2 regions of the Pseudoalteromonas sp. P1-30 genome follow, and region 2 is predicted to be linked to the other one. Evidence: predicted binding sites of a transcription regulator. Region 2 holds the regulator's gene; the other holds the start of a gene.
The links. Region 2 encodes LexA, which represses DNA repair genes until DNA is damaged. Its sites were predicted from a motif close to TACTGTATNNNNATACAGTA; they were not measured.
Positions count from the first base shown of each region.

Region 1: the regulator LexA is predicted to act here: its motif matches at 8,220-8,239, upstream of AN395_RS03675 (YebG family protein).

Region 1 covers NZ_LKBC01000002.1:36,939-48,561, forward strand. Annotated here, with positions in the region: gene AN395_RS03625 (hypothetical protein) at 1-23, shown strand, start outside; gene AN395_RS03630 (HAD family phosphatase) at 77-733, shown strand; gene AN395_RS03635 (DNA ligase) at 767-1,609, shown strand; gene yegD (molecular chaperone) at 1,671-3,035, shown strand; gene AN395_RS03645 (methylglyoxal synthase) at 3,047-3,511, opposite strand; gene AN395_RS03650 (LysE family translocator) at 3,572-4,213, opposite strand; gene AN395_RS03655 (multidrug effflux MFS transporter) at 4,210-5,403, opposite strand; gene AN395_RS03660 (hotdog fold domain-containing protein) at 5,587-6,060, shown strand; gene AN395_RS03665 (polymer-forming cytoskeletal protein) at 6,068-6,559, opposite strand; gene AN395_RS03670 (M23 family metallopeptidase) at 6,549-7,712, opposite strand; gene AN395_RS03675 (YebG family protein) at 7,851-8,171, opposite strand; gene AN395_RS03680 (ComEA family DNA-binding protein) at 8,517-8,813, shown strand; gene AN395_RS03685 (DUF6170 family protein) at 8,825-9,127, opposite strand; gene dsbB (disulfide bond formation protein DsbB) at 9,129-9,647, opposite strand; gene fadR (fatty acid metabolism transcriptional regulator FadR) at 10,169-10,882, shown strand; gene AN395_RS03700 (peroxiredoxin) at 11,118-11,623, shown strand, end outside.
Region 2 covers NZ_LKBC01000009.1:32,846-44,468, forward strand. Annotated here, with positions in the region: gene AN395_RS13615 (hypothetical protein) at 1-360, opposite strand, end outside; gene AN395_RS19795 (hypothetical protein) at 504-563, opposite strand; gene AN395_RS13620 (Rho termination factor) at 542-754, opposite strand; gene AN395_RS13625 (hypothetical protein) at 988-1,368, shown strand; gene AN395_RS13630 (PaaI family thioesterase) at 1,379-1,819, opposite strand; gene lexA (transcriptional repressor LexA) at 1,997-2,614, shown strand; gene coxB (cytochrome c oxidase subunit II) at 3,087-4,223, shown strand; gene ctaD (cytochrome c oxidase subunit I) at 4,223-5,815, shown strand; gene AN395_RS13650 (cytochrome c oxidase assembly protein) at 5,815-6,345, shown strand; gene AN395_RS13655 (cytochrome c oxidase subunit 3) at 6,381-7,256, shown strand; gene AN395_RS19800 (DUF2909 domain-containing protein) at 7,156-7,467, opposite strand; gene AN395_RS13660 (SURF1 family protein) at 7,482-8,222, shown strand; gene AN395_RS13665 (hypothetical protein) at 8,212-8,706, shown strand; gene AN395_RS13670 (heme A synthase) at 8,737-9,726, shown strand; gene cyoE (heme o synthase) at 9,739-10,668, shown strand; gene AN395_RS13680 (SCO family protein) at 10,665-11,282, shown strand; gene AN395_RS13685 (STAS domain-containing protein) at 11,446-11,623, shown strand, end outside.

The sequences.
Region 1 (11,623 bases), on a different contig from region 2:
CACCTGCTGGCTTAACAGCATAATATTATAAAGGCGCCTAGGCGCCTTTTTTAACGTCAAAATTTAAGGAATGAGGATGAGCTTAAACGCAGTATTGTTTGATATGGATGGCACGCTAGTTGACTCTGAAAGCATGCACTTTGAGTGCTGGAGCCAGCTGCTTGCACCCTACAATGTAAGTTATAACGAAGTGGAGTTTTGTCAGCGCTTTTCAGGGCGCCCAACGTTAGAAGCAGCAATTGATATTAAAAATGAGCATAATTTAGCCGTCAGTGCACAGTTTTTAGCAGATGAAAAATATCGATTATTTGGTGAATACGTAAAAACTAATTTACCGCCTGTTATGCCTTTTACTAAGCAAACCTTACACGCTGTTAAAAACAGTGGGCTAAAAATGGCGTTAGTTACCGGCAGTGCTCGTAGCGAAGCTATGCCTATTTTAAAAGGGCTAGGTTTTTATGAGTTATTTGATACTGTAGTGACAAAAGACGATGTAACAAATCCAAAGCCAGCAGGCGATCCTTATCTTTTAGCGCTTGAACACATACATGTAGCCCCAGAGCATGCAATTGCTGTTGAAGACACCTTTACGGGCGTTTGTGCTGCAACTAATGCACAGGTTAGAGTCGTTGCGATTGCAAATCATCATACAATTGACCATGACTTTAGTAAGGCGACGTACAAAATGGCTGACCTAGGTGAGTTTTGGCAGTGGGTCGAATCTCAACTATAGTTATAGCCTTATTTTATTTGCAGGGATGCAGTAATGGCTCAGCTAAAGTACTTACTTTTCATTGTCATCTTTATTGGCTCATCGCTTGTTTTTGCGGCGCAGCCTCAGGTGTTATTGGCAAAAGTGTATGATGAATCTAAACATGGCAATATTAGTGAATACCTCGTCAGTGAAAAATTTGATGGTGTAAGAGCAATATGGACGGGCGATAAATTTATTACCCGTAAAGGAAATGCGATTAACGCCCCGAATTGGTTTACGGCGCCATTACCAAATGTTTGGTTAGATGGGGAGCTGTGGATAGCGCGCACTCAATTTTCTTTGGTCAGTGGGATTGTAAGAACTAAACGCCCCAGTAATTCAGATTGGCACGCTATACGCTATCAAATATTTGATATGCCAGACTCAACCCTTCCTTTTAGTGCGCGTTATAAAAACTACCAAGCCTTGGTAAAACAAATCAATAAGCAGCATATAACTGCAGTTAAGCAACACCGCTTTACTAGCACAGCCCAATTAACAGCGTACTTTGAAGATTTAACTAAGCAAGGGGCTGAAGGGGTGATGCTGCATTTAGCCAATGCTAAACATAAAAGCGGGCGCAGTAATACATTATTAAAGTTAAAGCCCTATCTTGATGCTGAAGCGGTTGTGATTGCACATTTACCGGGTAAAGGAAAATACACCGGTATGTTAGGTGCATTAAAAGTAAAAACACCTCATGGGCAAATATTTAAAATAGGCACGGGCTTTAGTAATAAACAGCGCCAAACACCTCCGGCTATAGGCAGCACGGTAACGTATCGGTACCACGGGTTAACAAAGCATGGCTTACCACGTTTTGCGAGCTTTTTAAGGGTGAGGGAGGGTCATTAGCGTTTATAATTTTGGCAAAGTATGCTAAATTGCGCGGCCTTTTTCTAATGTATGGTGAAGTATGTTTGTAGGTTTTGATTACGGTAGTTCTAATTGTGCTATGGGTGTTATGGAGCAAGAGGAAGTACAGTTAGTGCCACTTGAGCAAGGAAAACATTATTTACCTTCTACTCTTTATACACACCACAGCGCATTAGTTGTCGACTTTGTGGCAAAGCATGTAAAAGGCACAGCCCACGAGCATGACTTTTTAACGAAGCGCCAAGCTTTATTAAATACACTCCCGCGTATTAAGTCAGATCTTGATTTACAACCTACAGATGAAACGCTTTTTATTGGCCGTGAAGCCATTAGTGAATATGTGCAGTTTCCTGAAGAAGGCTACTTTGTAAAATCACCTAAATCGTTTTTTGGTGCCACAGGCTTAAAGCAAGGGCAAATCAATTTTTTTGAAGATATTGCTACCGCAATGATTTTAAAAATAAAGCAACGCGCAGAGCTTTCACTTAAAACCCCACTTACGCAAACGGTTATTGGTCGTCCAGTTAACTTTCAGGCCGTTGGCGGTGAGCAGTCAAATCAGCAAGCTGTAGGTATTTTAGAGCGCGCAGCTAAGCGTGCGGGCTTTAAAGATGTGGAGTTTTTATACGAACCGCTTGCAGCAGGGATTGATTACGAAAGTAGTTTAGTGGAAGACCAAAAAGTGCTGGTTATTGATATTGGTGGTGGTACCAGCGATTGCTCGTTTGTACAAATGGGGCCAAGTTTTAGAGGTAACAGTGAGCGCGATAATGACTTTTTAGCCCACAGCGGTAAGCGAGTTGGCGGGAATGACTTAGATATAGCGCTTAGTTTTCATGGTTTAATGCCATTGCTTGGTTTAGGCAGTACCTTTAAATCGGGCCTACCTTTACCAAACCAACCTTTTTGGCAAGCCTGTAAAATTAATGATGTAAATTTACAAAGTCAGTTTTATAGTGAAAGCCACTATCGAGAACTCACTGCCCAATTACGCGATGTCAGTGCACCTGCGCTTTTCAAACGCTTAATTCATTTACAGCAAAATAAACAGGGCCATCAGTTAGTACAGCAAGGTGAGGCGGCTAAAATAGCGCTTTCATCGGCAGATGCTTTTGATTGCGATCTTCGCTTTTTAGATAATGACCTTAGTAAAAACCTATCGGTAAGCGATTTAGCGGTTGCAGTAGAAAGTAGCATTAGCCAAATAGTAACGTTAGCAAAACAAGCAATTACCGATGCAGGAACCACCCCAGACGTTATTTATTTAACAGGGGGGAGTGCGCAGTCACCACTTATTAAAGCGGCGTTAAGTGAGCATTTAGGTGATATTAAAATGCTTAATGGCGATCACTTTGGTAGTGTAACGGCTGGCCTAACAAAATGGGCCAGCATGCTTTATAAGTAGCTTAAAAGGCTTTAAAGACTAATTTGTCGGGTTGCGAGGTATTTTTCGTAATCTGGCAAAGTACGTTCAAGCTCAGTGTCCATTAAGGGCGAGCTTAATAACATGTCGGCGCTGACTTCATTACAGGCCACAGGAATATTCCAAACAGCAGCTAAACGCAGTAATGCTTTAACATCAGGGTCGTGTGGTTGCGATGCCAACGGATCCCAAAAAAACACCAATACATGAATTTCGTGCTCGGCAATTTTAGCTCCTAGCTGTTGATCGCCCCCCATAGGACCACTTAATAGCTGAATAACCTCTAGCCCGGTGGTTTTTTCGATTAAATGGCCTGTGGTGCCAGTACCGTATAAGGTGTGTCTGCTTAAGGCTTCTTTGTGTTTTTCGCACCATAATTTAAGCGCGGCTTTTTTACCATCATGCGCAACTAAGGCAATATTTTTATTAGCGGGTAGCGATTGTTTTTTTTGTTCCATGCTGCATCTTATTTTGTTGAGTAACCAAGGCTTTGGTTAAGTAATACCAATTTAGTGTAATTAGTATAATAAATTAATGGCCAGTGCAATAAATACCATGCCGGTCACTCGGTCTATCCAAAGTTGGCTATGTGGGTATTTTTTGAAAAATTGCGCTATTTTGTCGCCAAAGTAAATATACGTACAGTCAATTGGGAAAGCAAAAATGGGGTAGAGCAGGCCAAAAAATGCTAATTGAAACGTTGCCGATGATAAGCTTGGGTCTACAAATTGAGGGATAAAAGCAATAAAAAACAACGCGACTTTAGGGTTTAATACCTCGGTCATCATGGCTTGAAACATGACATTTGGCTTTTTACTGGTGCTTACATGGGGCTTATCATCACTAGCGCAATCCACGGTATTTTGCTGCGAAAAAGTGCTTTTAATCATCACAAACCCTAAATAGCACAAATACGCCGCGCCTAAGTACTGTACTGCGCTATAAGCGGTGGGCGAGGCTTTTAACACTGCGCTTAATCCAATAACAGCAAAAAATGTGTGTATTACTCCACCTAAAGCAAAGCCAAATGCGCTTTGCATACCTGCCGCTCTGCCATTGGCAAATGTTTGCGCCATTAAAAATGCGTTTGATGGCCCAGGGGCCACCGCCATTAAAAAGCTCGCCAGTAAAAATGATGCTAAAAAATCAGGGTTGATCATGTATTAACCGGGTGCAATGTATGGGCTTTTTTACTCATTAAAATTAACCAAAGTGGCGCCAGTAACAATAAATGAAAAGCAATTAGCCAAGGTGTGCTAAGGCCTAAATATTGCGTTAAAAACACAAGCACACTAGCGCCACTCATTTGCATAGCACCAATTAAGGCAGAGGCTGTACCGGCTTGTTTTGGAAAGCGCGATAACGCCATACCAGCCGCAGAGCCTAAGCTTAGGGCAAAACCAAGTGCAGCAATTAAAATAGGTAGCATAAGCGCAATGGCCGATTCTATATGGCTAAGTGCAATCATTAATATGCCAGAGGCCACCAATACTGTAACTCCAACGCGCAGGGCTTTTTGGCTATTACGTTTAATATAAATGGGCGTAATAAAGCTGGCTACAATACTTAGTACGGCATTGAGCGTAAACCAAAAAGTAAAGTCGGCAACGGTGCCCCCTAAGTGCGTAATTATCCACCCAGGTGCCAAGGTGACATACACAAGAATTGCCGACATGGCGACCATACACAGTAAGCTATTAAATAAAAATATCGGTGTTTTTAATATTGGCACAAACCGGCGTAAGTCCAATATATGCCCTTGGTAGTGACTATCAGCAGGGCGGGTTTCTCTAAATAAGGTGAGCGTAATGACCAGGCCCGCTAACGCAAACAAAGTTAAAAACATAAAGTTCATGCGCCAGCCAAATTGCACGGTAAGCCAAGCACCTAAAATAGGCGCAAGCGCAGGAATAAAACACACAATTCCATTTAAATAGGTAATCATTTGCCCGCTGCGTTCGCTGCCGTATTTATCACGTACAATAGCAAAAGCAACCACAAACGTAGCACATGCACCTAACCCTTGCAGAGCGCGTGCAAACATTAATACAACAAAAGAGGGCGCCATGTAGGCAAGCAAGGCAGAGCCTGCATACAAGCTAACACCTACAACCGCTACCGGCTTTCGGCCAAACTTATCAGCAAGCGGCCCTGCAATTAATTGCCCTAAACCCACAGTAAGCATAAAAATAGCCACTGTTTGCTGAACCTGTTGTTCGGTTACGTTAAATTGCGTGGCAATAGTTGGAAAAGCGGGAAGATAAATATCAATTGCCATAGGGCAAAATATTACGAGTAACGCTAAGATGAGTAATAAAATTAAGTTAGGTTTAGCGGGCTGTGTTTGCATTAGGTCTCCTTTTGCTGGCTATTTTAGGTGCCCGCATATAAAAAAGAAAGGGCTTATGAGTGAGCCACGCTTTATTGTGATAAATATTTCATGACATTAGGATTAACAGCGCGGTGAATTGCGCTTTTTTTAACTGGTCTGATGTGTTAGTTTGGATTTATAAACACAAAATGGGAAATAACAATGAGTAATAAATCAGCCCTTTTAAAAACCTGGCTTAAATTTAAACGCTTACCTTTTGGCAATTGGTTGTTTAGCAAAGCGGTATGCATAAAAGCCCCGTATTTTGGCTCAATGAAACCTTACGTGCTCGATTTAAGAGAAGGGCACTGTAGCGCTGTCGTAAAAAACCGTCGTAGTGTGCATAACCATATTGGGACTATTCATGCTATTGCACAATGTAACTTAGCTGAGCTGTGTGCTGGTGTAATGGTAGATGCCACCGTGCCTTATAAAACGCATCGCTGGATCCCAAAAGGAATGACGGTACACTATTTAGCAAAGGTTGATACCGATGTAACTGCTATTGCAGAAATCGACTTGCCTCGCCAATGGGTAGATAAAGAAGATTTAGTGGTGCCAGTTAAGCTTTACAATACCCGCAATGAACTGGTGTTCACTGCAGATATTACGATGTACATAACCGAGAAAAAGTAATGAGCGCTTAATTAGATTTGGCTTTATCAGCGGCTTGCTTATTAACAAACGACAAGTCGCTATCAGCATCATCAAGCAAAGTTTTTACTTCTTTAGCCGGCTTTAAATCTTCGCTAATAAGTTCCGGTTCTTCTTTTTCAAAGCGCTGTTTTAAGCTGCCTTCAATAATGGCTCCCGCATCAATACTTAGTGTATCGTGAAAAACATCGCCATGTACGTGAGCACTGCTTTGAATATTCACTTCACTTGCGTTTAGTGAGCCAATAATTTTGCCTTTTACAATTACACTTTTAGCTTCAACCACACCTTCAACAATGCCGGTAGAGCCAATTACCAAGTGCTCTGCCTTTATATCGCCATCAATTCGGCCATCTAGCTGCACTTCGCCCTGGCTTGTAAGTGTGCCAGTTAAGCGCACATCTTCAGAAATAATAGAAGGGGTATGATTTACTCTTTTTAACGTAGTTTGACTACTAGGTTGCTTTTTTTTACCGAACACGAGAAAGCGCCTTTGTTATTTTTAGAGGATTGACATGTTTGCCATCGAGTAACACTTCATAGTGTAAGTGGGTGCTGGTACTTCTGCCAGTACTGCCCATTAATCCAATTACCTCATTTTTAGCAATTGTTTGGCCTTTTTTCACTTTAATTTTATTTAAGTGGCCAAAACGGGTGACCAAGCCATTTTTGTGCTCTAGCTCGATAAAGTTACCATAGCCGCCATTTTTACCAGCGCGCAAAACACGTGCATCAGCAGGGGCAAAAATTTCGGTTTTATGCCAGCCGGCTAAATCAACACCTTTGTGAAAAGCGCGGCGGTTGTTCATCGGATCTTTACGTAACCCAAAGTTGCTCGAAATATAGTATTTAGCCGCAGGCAAGGGCAGTGAGTTAGGCAGCTCTGTTAAAAAGTTTTCAAGGTTGTTAAGTAATAATAGCTTATCAACAATGGCTAAAAACTGCCCTGGTATTTTAGTTTCGTCAAATACATCTAACGGGCCACCTTGCGCACTGGTTTGTGCGCCCAGTGCTAAATGTTGTTCAAGGGCTGATTCTAAGCCTGCGCCTTTTAACATCGCTAAAATTGCATCATGGCGTTTATTAATTTGCGCATCAATAAGCGCAAAATTGTGCTCGTAGTATTTATTTAAGCGCTCGTAACGTGCGGCAAAAGTGATTGGCGTTAGAAGGCTGGCATGTTTGTCTTTCGGCTCTTCATCTACAAGTGGTTCATGAAACTCGCCTTTGTCTTGATTAACAGGCGACTCAAGTTGTTCTTCTAGTTTTATTGTTTCTTTACTAATAGATGCGGGGAGGGATTCAATCATACCTTGCAAAAGTGCTTGCTTTTGCTCTAGTACAGCAAGTTGTTCTAATTGCTTAGCGTGCAGTGCTTTTTGTTCTTGGACCTGTTTTTGCCACGCTTGTTGTTTGTCAATTTGGCTTTGTTCTATGTTGGTAATTTTATTTGTTTGGCTATAAACACGAAAACTAGAAATACCGACCCAAGTAATAGTGCCTAAAATAAGCAGTACTGTAAAAAGCTGAAACCAAGGCGCCAAAACAACATGCTTAACTTCGCCATTTTGACGAATAAGCAACTGACGGGCTGGGAAAAATTTTTGGTAAAAAGACTTAATAAATACTGACATGGCACATAAACACTCGCTATTAACCGGATTAATGTATCAATTTCAGTCTAAAAAGCCAGAAAAAATTTGTAACTGTTCAAAAATTAATAAAAAAGGGCTGCTATTTAGTAGCAGCCCTTTATTTAAAATAGTCACAAATTAGCTAGCTTGTTGCTCATCGTTATCTTTTATTGATGCTATGTTGTCGGCTTTTTTAGCTTTAGCTTTAGCTGTACTTTTTGTTGTGGGCTCTTTTGCGCCTTTTAACACCGCCATAAAGTCATCTTTACTCTTTGCAATTTCAAGCGCAAGCGATTCAACCTGTTGCTCGCTCAGTGGCACATCTACTTTTTCCAGCATTACTTCAAGCGATTCTGCTATATCGAGCATTTTGTCATAGGCATCCGCTTCTTTTTTAGTAGTAAACGTCATTCGCTCAACTCCGTTTCGTTCTACAACATATTTAACAACAACAGCCATGATCTCTCCTGCTTGATTGCGTGGTAATGTGGTTACTGACCCGTAGGTCACTGTTTTTATATACAGTAAGTGTTTGTGTGTAAAATTGCAAGTATTCGGTGCATTTTTAGCTTGTCATCAATTTGACAAAAAAGCGTAACTTTACTTTAGTTAAGCAATCACTTGTTGTACCAGCTGCATTTTAGGTTTTCGGATTTAGGTGATTATGCACTGGAAATAATATAAGTGATGCGCGTTGCTCCTTATTTAACATTATTTCCTCAAATAAAAATTAAGTACATATTTAAAGCCAAATTAGCCGTTTAACTATAACGCTTTGGTATAAACAAAAATAAGGAATAACAAATGAAAAATCTATTAACGCTACTTATTATTAGCTTTTTAAGCTTTAGCGCGTTTACCCACGCTAACCCTGTTGAAGATAAGCCTATGGTTGAAATGCCGCAAGCGCCGGTTATTAATATTAATAGTGCCGATTCAGAAATGCTGGCCAAGTTACCTGGTATTGGTAAGAAAAAAGCGCAGGCTATTGTTGATTACAGGGTTGAAAATGGCGAATTTGACCAGCTGAGCGATTTAGCTAACGTAAAAGGAATAGGTAAAAAGCTTGTAGCTAAACTAGAAGGAAAAGTGTCTTTATAATAGGCAGGGCGCTAAGCGCCCTGTGAATACTGCTCAAGTGCTTTGGCTAAATATTTTTTAGCGAAGTTTATTTCAATCGGGGTGGTTAAAAGCGGGTAAAACAGGCCACCTAAAATTAAAAAGGGAATGAGTTCCCACCCTTTAAAAACAGTAAATAACAAAAACAATGGGCTGAGCAATATCAGCTTTACTATTCTTAATAACACTCTATCGGTAGCAGGTAGCATACTTAGCGCAATAGCAACAACGGCTTGTCGTTGCCTCACTTTAAGGTGCTTTAGTTCAGGCAGCTGACTGGTAAAAAACGTAAACATATTAAATAGTCTTTTTAGTAAGTAAGCGAGTGGTAACAATTACAAAAAGCGTGATAGTAAATAACGCAAATAGTATTTCCATCCATGCTGGCATACTTAATCCCGCAAATTGCCAATCGATATTACCGCAATCCCCTGTGGCTTGAAAAAAGCTTGGGATCCATTCATGCAATGGCATAAATGAAGGAAAGTTTGGCTCAAACTCACAGCTAAATGCAAAGGGATCGGTGGTTGTTTGCATTTCAATGTGCTCACGTGCAATAAAGTAACCCCACACACTTGATACACCCCACACTAAATAAGCGATAGCGCGTACTAATTTACTTTGTGGTTTAGTTGCGCCAATAATGCCTGCCCCTAATAAGCCTAATACCGCAGTTCGCTGGTAAATACACATAATGCATGGAGCAAGTCCCATCTGGTATTGAAAAAACAGTGCGGTGACTTCTAATAAAAATACAATGCCTGTAAATAGTAGCCATGGAGTACGTTGAGTAGGGAGTTGTGCTAGCCAGTTCATAAAAAATCCGCATTGAAATAAGACGTTGAATTATGTACTAGGATAAAGTAACGAGCAACAAAAAGGGTAAAAAAGCTACCGAAGTGGCTTTTTTTAAGATGAAATTAATAAGCGGTTATGGCCAATCCTATTTAGGGAAAGGTTAAGCTTTTTTGCTAAGTAAACATGTAATATAAGATTGGTTTGCTAAAAAGGCTTGATTAAACGTTACAGTTAACAGGCTCTGCTGTATGCAATATTTTGAATGTACTTGCTGCCGCACACGGGAATTATTGTAGTAATGCAATGGTGAAGCAAAAACAGCAATAGTATTAATGTACCTACTATGAATAGGGTTAATTTATTTAGCGAATTAGGCCTAATTTAAGCATGTTGAATTTTATTATTTACTATTGCGAAATTTTCAGCGGTTGGTTGGCACTTATATCAACGAGTTTACTTGTTAGTTATATTTCATCTGGTACAATCTGTCAGTTATTCGTATAAAACGATGAGTTGTGATTAATTCGAGTGGGAATTGAATGAGAATTTTTAAAGCTAAAAGCCCAGCAGGATTTGCTGAAGAGTATATAGTTGAATCTATCTGGAACGGCGATTTCCCTCCAGGTTCAATTCTACCTGCAGAGCGTGAGCTTTCTGAGTTAATTGGTGTAACCAGAACAACCTTACGTGAAGTACTGCAACGTTTAGCACGTGATGGCTGGCTAACTATTCAGCACGGCAAGCCAACCAGAGTGAATAACTTTTGGGAAACATCGGGTTTAAACATACTCGAAACGCTGGCGCGCTTAGATGAAGACAAAATGCCAGAGCTGACCGATCAGTTATTATCTGCACGTACTAATATTAGTGCTATTTATACCCGTGCAGCGATAAAGCTTAACCCTGAGCGTGTTATTGAGATTTTATCAAAAAGCGATGAACTTGAAGACACAGCGCAAGCTTTTGCAGATTACGATTACAAAGTACACCACGAATTAGCTGTCGCTGGTAATAACCGCATTTACGTACTTATACTTAACGGTTTTAGAGGGTTTTACTTTAAAATTGGTTGTCATTATTTCTCAGACGCAGGCACTCGCCAGTTAGCACGTCAATTTTATAAAGACCTAACAGTATTGGCTGAAAACCGTGAGCATGATGGCGCGATTTCAATGATGCGTAAGTTTGGCCATCAAACCGGTGAAATCTGGCAAAATATTAAAGGCGATATGCCTTCCGATATCATGGATTAACCCATTTTTAAAACCTGCAAATGCAGGTTTTTTTATAGGCGTAATAAAGTTTTAATATCTGTTCGGTATTTTCGATTGTGCACATCGCTAAATACGATTGTTCTTTTTTCCTTATTAAATTTAAAATGCCACGTAATTATGTGTTGGCGCTATTGTTTTTTAATTTTTAGCGCCCATATAAGTATCAGCATTGCGTATGCAATCGACAACAAACTCAAAATATTTGGAGAATAAAATGGGTGTATTAGTAGGCCGCCAGGCACCAGACTTTACCGCTGCAGCTGTACTAGGTAATGGTGAAATTGTAGATAGCTATAACCTTCATGAAACAATTAAAGGTAAAAAAGCAGTAATCTTCTTTTACCCACTAGATTTCACGTTTGTATGTCCTTCAGAACTTATCGCATTTGATAAGCGTTACGAAGAATTCCAAAAGCGTGGCGTAGAAGTAATTGGTGTTTCTATCGATTCACAATTCTCACACAACGCATGGCGTAACACTGCTGTAGCAGACGGCGGTATTGGTAAAGTTCAATACGCACTAGTTGCAGATGTTAAGCACGAAATTTGTAAAGCATACGATGTTGAGCACCCTGAAGCGGGCGTTGCATTTCGTGGCTCTTTCCTAATCGATGAAGAAGGTAACGTACGTCACCAAGTAGTGAACGACTTACCACTTGGTCGTAACATCGACGAAATGATCCGCATGGTTGACGCGCTAGCATTTCACAGCGAAAACGG
Region 2 (11,623 bases):
TGCATTAGCGGTAATTTGTATTTTGGTGGGTGGCTGAAAAGGGCGCCCCGTTAAACCATTAAAGCTTTGCTGCTCGTCAGTATTAATAACAGTAATAAGCGGGGTCGTTAAAAAGTGCTCAAACACTATTTGCGTGGGGTTAGGTACTTGGGCAGTAATATTATCGAGTGATGTGGGGTAATCTGCTTGAGTAAATGGGTTTGTAAGTATGCGCTTAGCAAGGTGCTTACCGTGTACGTATTCAAGTGGTATCGCGCTCATTACTAAGCCGCCTAAAAGCCAAGCTAAAATTTGTAAGGCAAGTAAATAGCCTAGCCACTTATGTAGTTTTCGAGCGCGCTTAAATAGTTGTTTTTTCATTTTGTGCTTCTTATTATTTTTAGCGTTAGTGTATTACAGCAGCCCATGCTTTTACTGCGGCATTTTGTCGCAGTTATTCATAAGCTTACTCTAACTTTATAAAAATAATAAAAAGGAGCGGTAAAAAATCAGTGAGGCTGTGTTTAATGCTCACGTAAGGCATTTATTAGCCCTTGTTTGCTCATTTTTGAGCGGCCGCTAATGCCGAGCTCTTTAGCTTTATTGTACAGCTGCTTTTTAGTGCGTAGCTCATACTTTGAGGCTTTGCCGCCTTTGACAGCAGTTTTATGAGTATTGCTATTAGCAATGCGCGCGGCTTTTTTTTGCTCATGCCTTCATCTCGAAGCGCATCGTACTGATCGTCATTTTTAATTTGCGGGCCATGACCTACCATAATTGTCCTCCTGAAGCGTTTAATTACACAGTGTGTGTGTATAACTTTCATACATAAACGGTAAAATTAAGCGTAACTAGCCTAACCCGTTTTATAAGGCAAATTAGGTGCCAATGGCGTTTAAACAGGTATTTTCTATGAATAAAGCCATGTTTAGCGCTTAGTTGATTTGGTATAAAAGTAAAACTGCGTTAAAGTTTGCGATGAAACTATAAGAGGGTAAAAAGCAGACAATGTCGGAAATTCAATTTTTAAATGTAGATCTAGAGCTTGAGTCTAAACAAGATATTAGCGCCCTGGTGGCAGACTTAAAGAAAAACGCGATGGTTTTGCATTATGACAAAGACGAATATCGTCAATTGGCGCGTATTGAAGCCTCAGGTGATATAACCACGCCAGACAAAGCAATCAACCACTTATGTGAATTAATAGAGTCGTGTTCACGTAATGCGCTTAAGCAGTGGCTAAGCTGTTCGCGCAGAACGTTTGATATAGGCTTTGAGTCGGGCACGTCACCTAAGTGTTTTAACCAAGCTCTACATGCAGATACACTACTACGTATATCTGCAATTGGCGCTGGTATGGAAATAACGATTTACCCTATCGAAAAGTAGCCATAGTTAATTATTTGCGCTCGACAACCGCTGCGGTCATTTTTGATACGCAGCAAAGCTCGCCGCGGCTATTGGTTATTTTTATTTCCCATACAGAACTGCGCTTACCAATATGAAATGCACGAGTAACGGCGGTTAAAGTGCCATTTCGAGAGGCCTTTAAGTGGCTGGCGCTAATTTCCTGTCCAACACAATAAAATTTTGTAAAGTCCACTACAAAGTTAGCGGCGTAGCTTGCTACGGTTTCGGCAAGTACCACATTTGCGCCACCATGTACCATACCAATAGGATTATGATGCTCAGGAATAGCAGGCATGGTAGCCACTAGGTAATCATCTCCTATTTCGGTTATTTCTATGCCCATAGTTTTCATTAGCGTGCCTTGGCCGTTTATTCCCTCATCTAACTGTTTGCAAAGCTCTAATGTAATGGGTTGATGCCAAATACTCATAATTACTCCTTTATATTGAAAGCAAATTTATAGCATTTTAAATACTGAACGTCTGTAATTACCTAAAATTTATCCAGGTGCGGTGTATTTAGCTATTTTAAAGCACAATTTAAATTTGCGATTTTTATTTAACTGTATATACTCACAGTTAAATGTACTGTATGGAAAACCAGTTGTATGCGACCATTAACTAAACGCCAAGCTCAAATACTCGAACTAATAAAAGTTTTTATTAAAGACACTGGTATGCCTCCTACACGTGCCGAAATTGCGCAAACACTCGGTTTTAAAAGTGCCAATGCCGCAGAAGAGCACTTAAAAGCGCTTGCCAAAAAAGGTGTTATTAAAATGAAACCAGGCGCAAGCCGTGGTATTCAATTGGTTGAAGAAGAAGAGCCAGAGCAACTAGGGCTACCATTAATTGGTAGAGTTGCAGCGGGTTCGCCTATTTTGGCGCAAGAACATGTTGAGAGTCACTGTAAAATAGACCCACTTATGTTTAAACCAGCCGCCGACTTTTTACTGCGTGTTAACGGCATGAGTATGAAAGATATAGGTATTATGGATGGTGACTTACTTGCCGTACACCGTACTCAAACTGCAGAAAACGGCCAAGTTGTGGTTGCACGAGTAGATGAAGACGTAACCGTAAAACGCCTAGAAAAAGCAGGCCGAAAAGTATTATTACACGCTGAAAACGAAGAGTTTACGCCTATAGAGGTAGACCTTGAAAACGAATCTTTTAATATTGAAGGGTTAGCCGTTGGCGTAATAAGAAATGCCGACTGGATGTAATTTTTAACTATTTTTAAGTAATATCTATAAATGCGCACTTTTTAGTGTGCATTTTTGTTTTAGAAACAAACCTTCCACCATCTCAAAGCGCCCTAAAATTATTTAGGCTGTAAACTTTTTTTCACTCATACTTTTATCTTCCTAGGCGTGTTACATCCCTTAATTTTGCTCGTGTCTTGGCTGTTAAATAACAATTTAATACGCCGTCATTTAGTCAATCTTAAAATATCACTTGATTGTTTTTTATACTAAAACTTGCTTGTTGTACGTTTTTTAGCTAATCATTAATGTGCTGGACTAACAATAACTCACAGCTTTTTAGTTATGAGAACACACAATATACACAAACCTTTTGTTGTCCTAGCGATACCAATTAAAAATAAGATTGGTTAAAAAATAAAAATAACGAATTGGCGTTTAAGCCGTATGCCTCTTCGCTTTGCATTCGCAATAGCATCAAAGGAGCCGTCACATGGGTAAACTGACCTCTACCTTGTGGCTTGTGTTGATTATGTTCCCGCAGCAAGTGCTGGCTAATAGCCAATACAATATGCGCAAGGGCGTAACCGATATAAGTAATAATGTATATCAGCTACACATGACCATATTTTTAATATGTTGTGTGATTGGGGTGATAGTGTTCGCAATAATGTTTTGGGCACTGATTCATCACCGTAAATCTAAAGGGGCAGTTCCTGCCCAATTTCATGAAAGTACCAAAGTAGAAATTCTTTGGACTGCCATTCCGTTTGTTATTTTAATTGCCATGGCAATCCCTGCCACTAAAACCCTCATTGCGATGGAAGATGCCAGTAAGGCCGACTTAACCATTAAAATTACAGGGTCACAGTGGAAATGGCATTATGAATATATGGGAGAAGACGTAGAGTTTTACTCTATTTTATCTACCCCTCAAGACGAAATAGCCAACCTTGCTAATAAAAACCCTAATTACTTACTTGAGGTTGATAAACCTTTAGTACTGCCAATTAATCAAAAGGTGCGTTTTTTAATGACCTCTGATGATGTTATTCACTCTTGGTGGGTACCCGATTTTGCCGTTAAAAAAGATGCCAATCCGGGGTTTATCAACGAAACGTGGACCAACATTAACGAAGAAGGTATTTACCGAGGACAGTGTGCAGAGCTGTGCGGTAAAGATCATGGTTTTATGCCCGTGGTGGTTGAAGCTAAATCGCAAGAGGACTTTAACGCATGGCTTGCAGATGCTAAGCAAGCTAAGCAAAAAGCTGCACTTGCTGATGCCGCATTGCTTGAGACAACAATTCCTAAAGAAGAGCTAATGACACTAGGTGAGCAAGTGTATATGGCAAGTTGCGCTGCGTGTCATCAACCTACTGGTATGGGGTTACCGGGAGTATTTCCTGCGCTAAAAGGCAGCCCCATTGTTTTGGGTGATATAAAAGATCACATTGATGTAGTGATTCATGGCCGCCCAGGAACTGCAATGCAGGCATTTGCAAAGCAGCTCTCAATTAAACAACTTGCAGCGGTAATTACCTATAAACGTAATGCGTGGGGTAATGAAACGGGTGATGTCATCCAACCTAGTGAAATTCAGGCAGCACTTGATGCGGAGGCGAACTAATGAGTAGCATAGTAGAACAACCTAACGCCAATGACGCTCACCACGGCCATCACCCAGCCAAAGGTTTTAAACGTTGGTTATACACAACAAACCATAAAGATATTGGCAGCATGTACTTAATTTTTTCGCTGACTATGTTTTTAATTGGCGGTGCAATGGCCATGGTTATTCGGGCTGAGTTATTTCAGCCAGGATTACAATTGGTAGACCCACACTTTTTTAACCAAATGACCACAGTACACGGTTTAATTATGGTGTTTGGTGCTGTAATGCCAGCCTTTACGGGACTTGCTAACTGGATGGTACCGCTTATGATTGGCGCGCCAGATATGGCACTGCCCAGAATGAACAACTGGAGCTTTTGGATTTTACCCTTCGCTTTTTTAATTTTATTGGCCTCGTTATTAATGCCTGGAGGCGGCCCCGCATTTGGCTGGACGTTCTATGCGCCGCTTTCAACAACGTACAGTAACGACAACACCGCAATGTTTGTGTTTGCAGTGCACATTATGGGGATTAGCTCAATTATGGGCGCAATAAACGTTATTGTGACCATTGTTAATTTACGTGCCCCAGGCATGACATGGATGAAGCTACCATTATTCGTTTGGACATGGCTAATAACCGCATTTTTATTAATTGCTGTTATGCCCGTACTGGCCGGAGCGGTCACTATGGTGCTCACCGATAAATACTTTGGAACCAGCTTTTTTGATGCGGCAGGTGGCGGCGATCCGGTGATGTTTCAGCACATATTTTGGTTTTTTGGCCATCCCGAAGTGTACATCATGATTTTACCCGCCTTTGGTATTATTTCGACCATAGTGCCTACATTCTCACGTAAAAAACTATTTGGTTATGCCTCAATGGTTTACGCAACCTCCTCTATTGCATTACTGAGCTTTATAGTGTGGGCGCATCATATGTTTACGACCGGTATGCCCGTTGCTGGCGAGCTATTTTTTATGTACGCGACCATGCTGATATCGGTGCCTACAGGGGTAAAAGTATTTAACTGGGTAGCCACTATGTGGCGAGGGTCAATAAGTTTTGAAGTGCCCATGCTATTTAGTATTGCCTTTATTGTGCTGTTTACCTTAGGGGGCTTTTCGGGGCTGATGTTGGCTATAACCCCTGCTGATTTTCAGTATCACGATACTTACTTTGTGGTGGCGCACTTTCATTACGTGTTAGTTACGGGGGCAATATTTTCGATTATGGCGGGGGCTTATTATTGGCTGCCTAAGTGGACGGGCAATATGTACAACATTGCCTTGGCTAAGTGGCATTTTTGGTTATCGCTGGTAAGCGTAAATGTATTGTTTTTCCCTATGCATTTTGTAGGGCTGGCAGGCATGCCGCGCCGTATTCCCGATTACGCCCTGCAATTTGCTGATTTTAACGCAATCATAAGCATAGGTGGGTTTGCCTTTGGTTTATCGCAGTTACTCTTTGTGGCTGTGGTAATTAAATGTGCCCGAGGGGGCGATAAAGTCCCTGCAAAAGTATGGGATGGTGCTGAAGGTTTAGAGTGGGAAGTGGACTCTCCTGCGCCGTATCATACTTTTTCTACGCCGCCGGAAATTAAATAATGACACATGCACCGCTATTAAAGCGCCTAATTCTTATTTGTATAGGTATGTTTGCTTTTGCATTTGCCTTAGTGCCCTTATATGACGTGTTTTGCGACATAACTGGGCTTAATGGCAAGCCATCACTTGAGCAAGCTAAACAAAGTACACAGGTTGCACAAAATCGAGAAATAGGTGTGAGCTTTACAACCCATGCGCAAAGTGGTGCGCCGTTTATTGTTAAATCTAAAGAATACAGTGTTGATGTGAAACCAGGTGCCATGCGTGAGGTGATGTTTAGCGCAAAAAACACCAGTGATATTGATAAAGTAATGCAAGCGGTGCCTTCTGTATCGCCCGGAAAGGCAGCCAAGTACTTACATAAAATAGCGTGCTTTTGCTTTGATCAACAACCCCTAAAAGCGGGTGAAGAGCTTGAGTTTAAGCTGCTGTTTTATGTTGATACTGCACTGCCGAGCGATGTAGAAGAGCTAACTTTATCTTACACCGTATTTGATATTAGTGAGCAGCTAGTAGCAAGTAATAACTAGCCTGCATGTCTAGTGTAAAACTAGGAGCAAGTAACATGAATCAAGATTATGAAAACTACTACGTACCCGAGCAAAGTCCTTGGCCCATAGTGGGCGCGGTGGCGTTATTTTTTATTGCAGTGGGTGCGGCTTTAACAGTCATGAACTTAGAAAGTGAAGGGGGCAGCGGTGTGTACTTGCTATATGCAGGCATTGCAGTGCTGCTGTATATGATTTTTAGCTGGTTTAAAAATGTAATTAGCGAGTCTGATCAGGGCTTATATTCAGCGCAAATGGACCGCTCATTTCGACAAGGAATGAGCTGGTTTATATTCTCTGAAGTTATGTTTTTTATGGCCTTTTTTGGCGCATTATTTTACGCCCGCATACTGTCGGTGCCTTGGCTTGGCGGCGCTGGGAATAATGCGATGACCAACGAGGTGCTTTGGCCTACCTTTGAGGCCGTATGGCCACTACTAACCACACCAGCAGGTGAAACCACGCAAGCTATGGGGTGGCAAGGCTTACCCCTTATTAATACGCTTATTTTATTAGCGTCTTCGGTTACTTTGCATTTTGCTCACGTAGCCATTGAAAACAATAAACGTAAACCGCTAAAAGTGATGCTAGGGGCAACCATTTTATTGGGTGTGTGCTTTTTAGCATTGCAGGTAGAAGAATATATTTATGCCTACAACGACTTAAACTTAACACTAGATGCAGGCATTTACGGGAATACATTCTTTTTGCTGACAGGTTTTCATGGCATGCATGTGACCCTTGGCGCCATTATTTTGTTTGTTGTTTTTGTGCGTATTTTAAAAGGCCACTTTACGAAAGATAAACATTTTGCGTTTCAAGCAGCGGCTTGGTATTGGCATTTTGTTGATGTGGTGTGGCTGTGTTTATTTGTTTTTGTGTATGTGTTGTAACGGCTAATGGTGAGTGATTAGCCTTTATAAAACCAAGTTTTACAGCGGCTATCACCATCACCAAAACCACCACAGAAAACAGCACGCGACGGCCTAAAAAATGCGACATAGGCCGACCGCCAGATTTATCGGTCACCATAATAAATAGCGCTCTAAACAAGTTGAAAAGTATAAATAGTAACAGCAGCACAATAATAATTTTAATAATCACTGGGTTGACCCTTTATGCAGTTAATTTTAAGGCGTAAACAAAAGCTTAGCTCATTTATCGCACTTTGCGTTGTGGTAGCTGTGGTGCTGGTATGTGTACGTTTAGGGTATTGGCAATTAGCAAGGGCTGAGCAAAAGCAGCAACAGCTAACAGCTATAGCTAACATGCAAACCCAAGGCGTAATGAGCTGGCAGCAATTACAGGCAATGCCTTCAAAGTGGAATAAAACAGGTGTAGTGGTTGAGCTTGTCGGAAAAATAATAAATCAGCAATACTGGCTTTTAGATAACCAAGTTTACCAAGGGCAAGTCGGTTACGATTTATTGGTTTTATTTAAGCCAAGCCAAGCAAGTGGCGCTTTACTCGTTAATTTAGGGTGGGTAAAAGCGCCTATTTCACGCAGCGAATTACCTAACATTCAACTTCCTAAACGTAATATTACCTTTAAAGCGCAGATAAAAGAGCGAAATTTAACGAGCTTTAACTTACAAACCAATGCGACAAAACAAGACCTTCAAAAACGAATCCAATCAATAGATTTACAAAAGCTAAGTGAGCAGAGTAATCAATCGTTATTTAATTTTATGGCTTATCGTCAAGGTGCAGGAGATGCGCTAGCTATACCGCATTATAAAGCGGTGGTGATGAGTCCGCAAAAGCACCAAGCGTATGCAGTGCAATGGTTTTTAATAGCCTTAGCCTGTGTAGTGGTGGCCATTTTTGCCAGTAAAAAGAGGACTAACAATGAAAAATAACCCCTTAGTTTTGTTTGTTGTATGTTGCGCTGTACCGCTAATACTTGCATACGGTGCGCTAAAGCTAGACTGGTTGCCAAGCGCCATTACCAATAATGGCGAGTTTTTACAGCACGAAGTAAAGCTTGAAAACTGGCAGCAACATAACCCTAAGCAATGGACAATTGCGCTTAATTACTCCAATAAATGTAACGCTTCGTGCAATGAACAGCTCAATGCGCTTAATAACTTATATATCGCCTTAGGAAAAAATCAGGGCAAGGTTGATATGGCTGTAATGGGAGCGCCTAAAGTTAAAAACATTCCTTGGAAAACCTTTAACGCGCAACAAAATTTGCAGCCCGCTAGCCTATATTTAATCGATCATATGGGGTTAGTGGTGCTTGAGTATCCGTTTAAAGAGCAGCCACAAGAAAACCGTTTAGTGCAAAAAGGTTTATTAAAAGATTTAAAAAAACTACTTAACTATTCTCGTTCAAGCTAATTAATAGGGCATTGTTAATGGGAGATTCCTATGTATAAAAATTATAAAAACTGGGTACTTGCAACGGGGTTACTTGCGCTGTTGGTGGTAGGGCTAGGTGCTTATACACGTTTAAGTGACGCAGGTCTTGGTTGCCCAGATTGGCCCGGTTGCTATGGCTTTTTAACTGTACCAAAGCATGAAGCCGATATCGCACTAGCTACCCAAAGTTATCCAGATATGATGTTTGAAACCGCCAAAGCGTGGAAAGAAATGATCCACCGTTACTTTGCAGGCGCGCTGGGGTTGCTTATTTTAGCGCTATTTGTATTGGCTTTTGTAAAGCGCCATTACTCAAACACGCCGGTTAAGTTACCGCTAGCCTTATTATTGTTAGTTATATTTCAGGCTGCGCTGGGTATGTGGACCGTTACTATGAACTTACAACCGCTCATTGTAATGGGGCATTTGCTGGGGGGATTTAGTATTTTATCGCTAATCACTCTTTTATACCTACGTTTAACTACTAAACCCATAGAGGGCGGAGATAGTAGCGCTAAAGGCTATTTTTCATTGAGCTTAGTTGCATTGGCTGTGTTGGTTATTCAAATTGCATTAGGTGGGTGGCTTGCAGCAAATTATGCGGCGCCACACTGTAATGGCCTACCGCTATGTAGTTATGCGCAGCCATTTTCACTCAGTAGTGTGTTTCAGTTGCCGCTTGAGCACAGTAATTATGAGTACGGAGTGCTATCGCAACAGGCGCGTATGTCTATTCATCTACTACACAGAATTTGGGCGCTAGTTACATGTATTGTGTTGGCGCTAATTATGTGGCGTATATACAGTCAGGCGCAATCTGCAAAAATAAAACACTGTACTGTCAGCGTGCTTGTTGCGCTACTTTGCCAAATTAGTTTGGGGCTTGCGGTGGTGCATTGGCACTTTCCGCTTGGAGTGGCGCTGGCGCACAATTTAATGGCAGCTATCTTGTTATTGACTATGGTTAGGTTGTGTTACTACCTAAAAGCACGCACTTAAAGGGGAATAATTATGGCACTCACACTCGACAAAAAAGAACTACAGGTTATTAGCGCACACCCTTTTATTCAGCGTGCTTATAATTTACTGCAAGATTACTTAGCTATTAGCAAGTTTAAAGTAGTGGCTATGTTGGTACTTACTGCTTGGGTTGGCTTGGCACTGGCGCCTGATGTAGGGCGAGGCATTGCGGTACAATTTATTAGTTTATTAGGCATTGGTTTGCTCTCTGGCGCTGCGGCGGTAATAAATCATGTTGTTGATAGCGAAATAGATACAAAAATGGCGCGTACACGCCACCGCCCTGTAGCCAAAGGCCGGCTTAGTAAAACCCATGCGCTAAGCTTTGCAGGCGTGATAGGGGTTGCTGGTTTTATAATGCTAATGCTTTGGGCAAACACTCTAACAGCCGTACTTACTTTGTTTGCATTAGTTGGGTATGCTTTTATTTATACCTCTTTTTTAAAGCGTGCCACACCGCAAAACATTGTAATTGGTGGCTTGGCTGGGGCAATGCCGCCTTTATTGGGCTGGGTTTCTGAAACCAATCAAATGGCAGCCGCGCCATGGTTACTCGTAATGATTATATTTACGTGGACCCCACCGCATTTTTGGGCACTGGCAATAGCACGCAAAAGCGATTACGAACGCGCTAAAATTCCTATGTTGCCAGTAACTCACGGTATCGATTTTTGCAAAACCTGTGTTGTGGCTTACACCATATTACTGGCGCTTGTATGTGTATTACCTTATTTAATTGGTATGTCGGGCGGTATTTATTTAGCAGGCGCATGTGTGCTCAATGCACTCTTTTTGTATAAAGCGGTTAAGCTTAAATTAGCCCCTAGCGATGATACCGCAATGGACTTATTTCGCTTTTCAATTGTGCATTTAATGGTACTCTTCGTGATCTTATTTATAGATAAATGGCTCCCTTTATGAAGCAGTTACGGATTAGCTTAGTTGTAATTTTTTCGTTTTTATTAGTCGCTTGCTCAGAACAAAATAGTGCACCCGATGTGCAAGCCTTAGTGTATGAGCAAGCAAAGCCTCTTTCTGATTTTACACTTAACGACCAAAACGCTGAGTTAGTCACCAAAGCGCAATTTTTGGGGCAGTGGAACTTAGTGTTTTTAGGCTATACCAGTTGCCCAGATATTTGCCCATTAACGCTTGCTAAACTAAACAGCGTGTATAAAAAGTTACATAACGAATACCCACTGCAAATTTGGTTTATGTCGGTAGACCCTCAACGCGATACGCCGGTAAAGCGCAAAGCGTATATTGATTATTTTAACCCTGACTTTTTAGCTGTTTCGGGTGAGCACAAAAACCTATTCCCGGTGGTTAGAGAGCTTGGTCTAATTTATGCCATTAGTGACTCGCAAGAATCAGAATATGCGGTCGATCATAGTGCTTCGGTGGCTTTAGTTGATGCAAATGGAGCGGTAAGAGCCATATTTAAGCCTGAATTCCAACAAGGAAATGTGCCCCTTATTAATACCACTCAACTTATTAGCGAATTTAAACAAATAGCGGATTACTATAAAAACTAGTTTTAAACTTTTCACGCATTTTAAAAGGAGCTTAGGCTCCTTTTTTGCTTTTTAGCGCCACTTTTAAAAGTTTTATTAATTTTTTTGAGCCTTTTATGGCAATTTTAATAACTAAGGCTAAGCTTTTGTTATGAATTGAATTGACAGGGAAAGTCCTGAAAAAATGCTAAAACTTCCAAGCGAACTTGCGATTATGCAAGTAGAGACTCTTCACCAAGATTTATTACAAGAACTCAATAGCAACAACGATATTTGTTTAGATGTCAGTGAGGTTGTTTCAGCCGATACCGCGTCAATTCAACTTTTGTGTGCCTTACAAAAACACCTACTTACCATACATC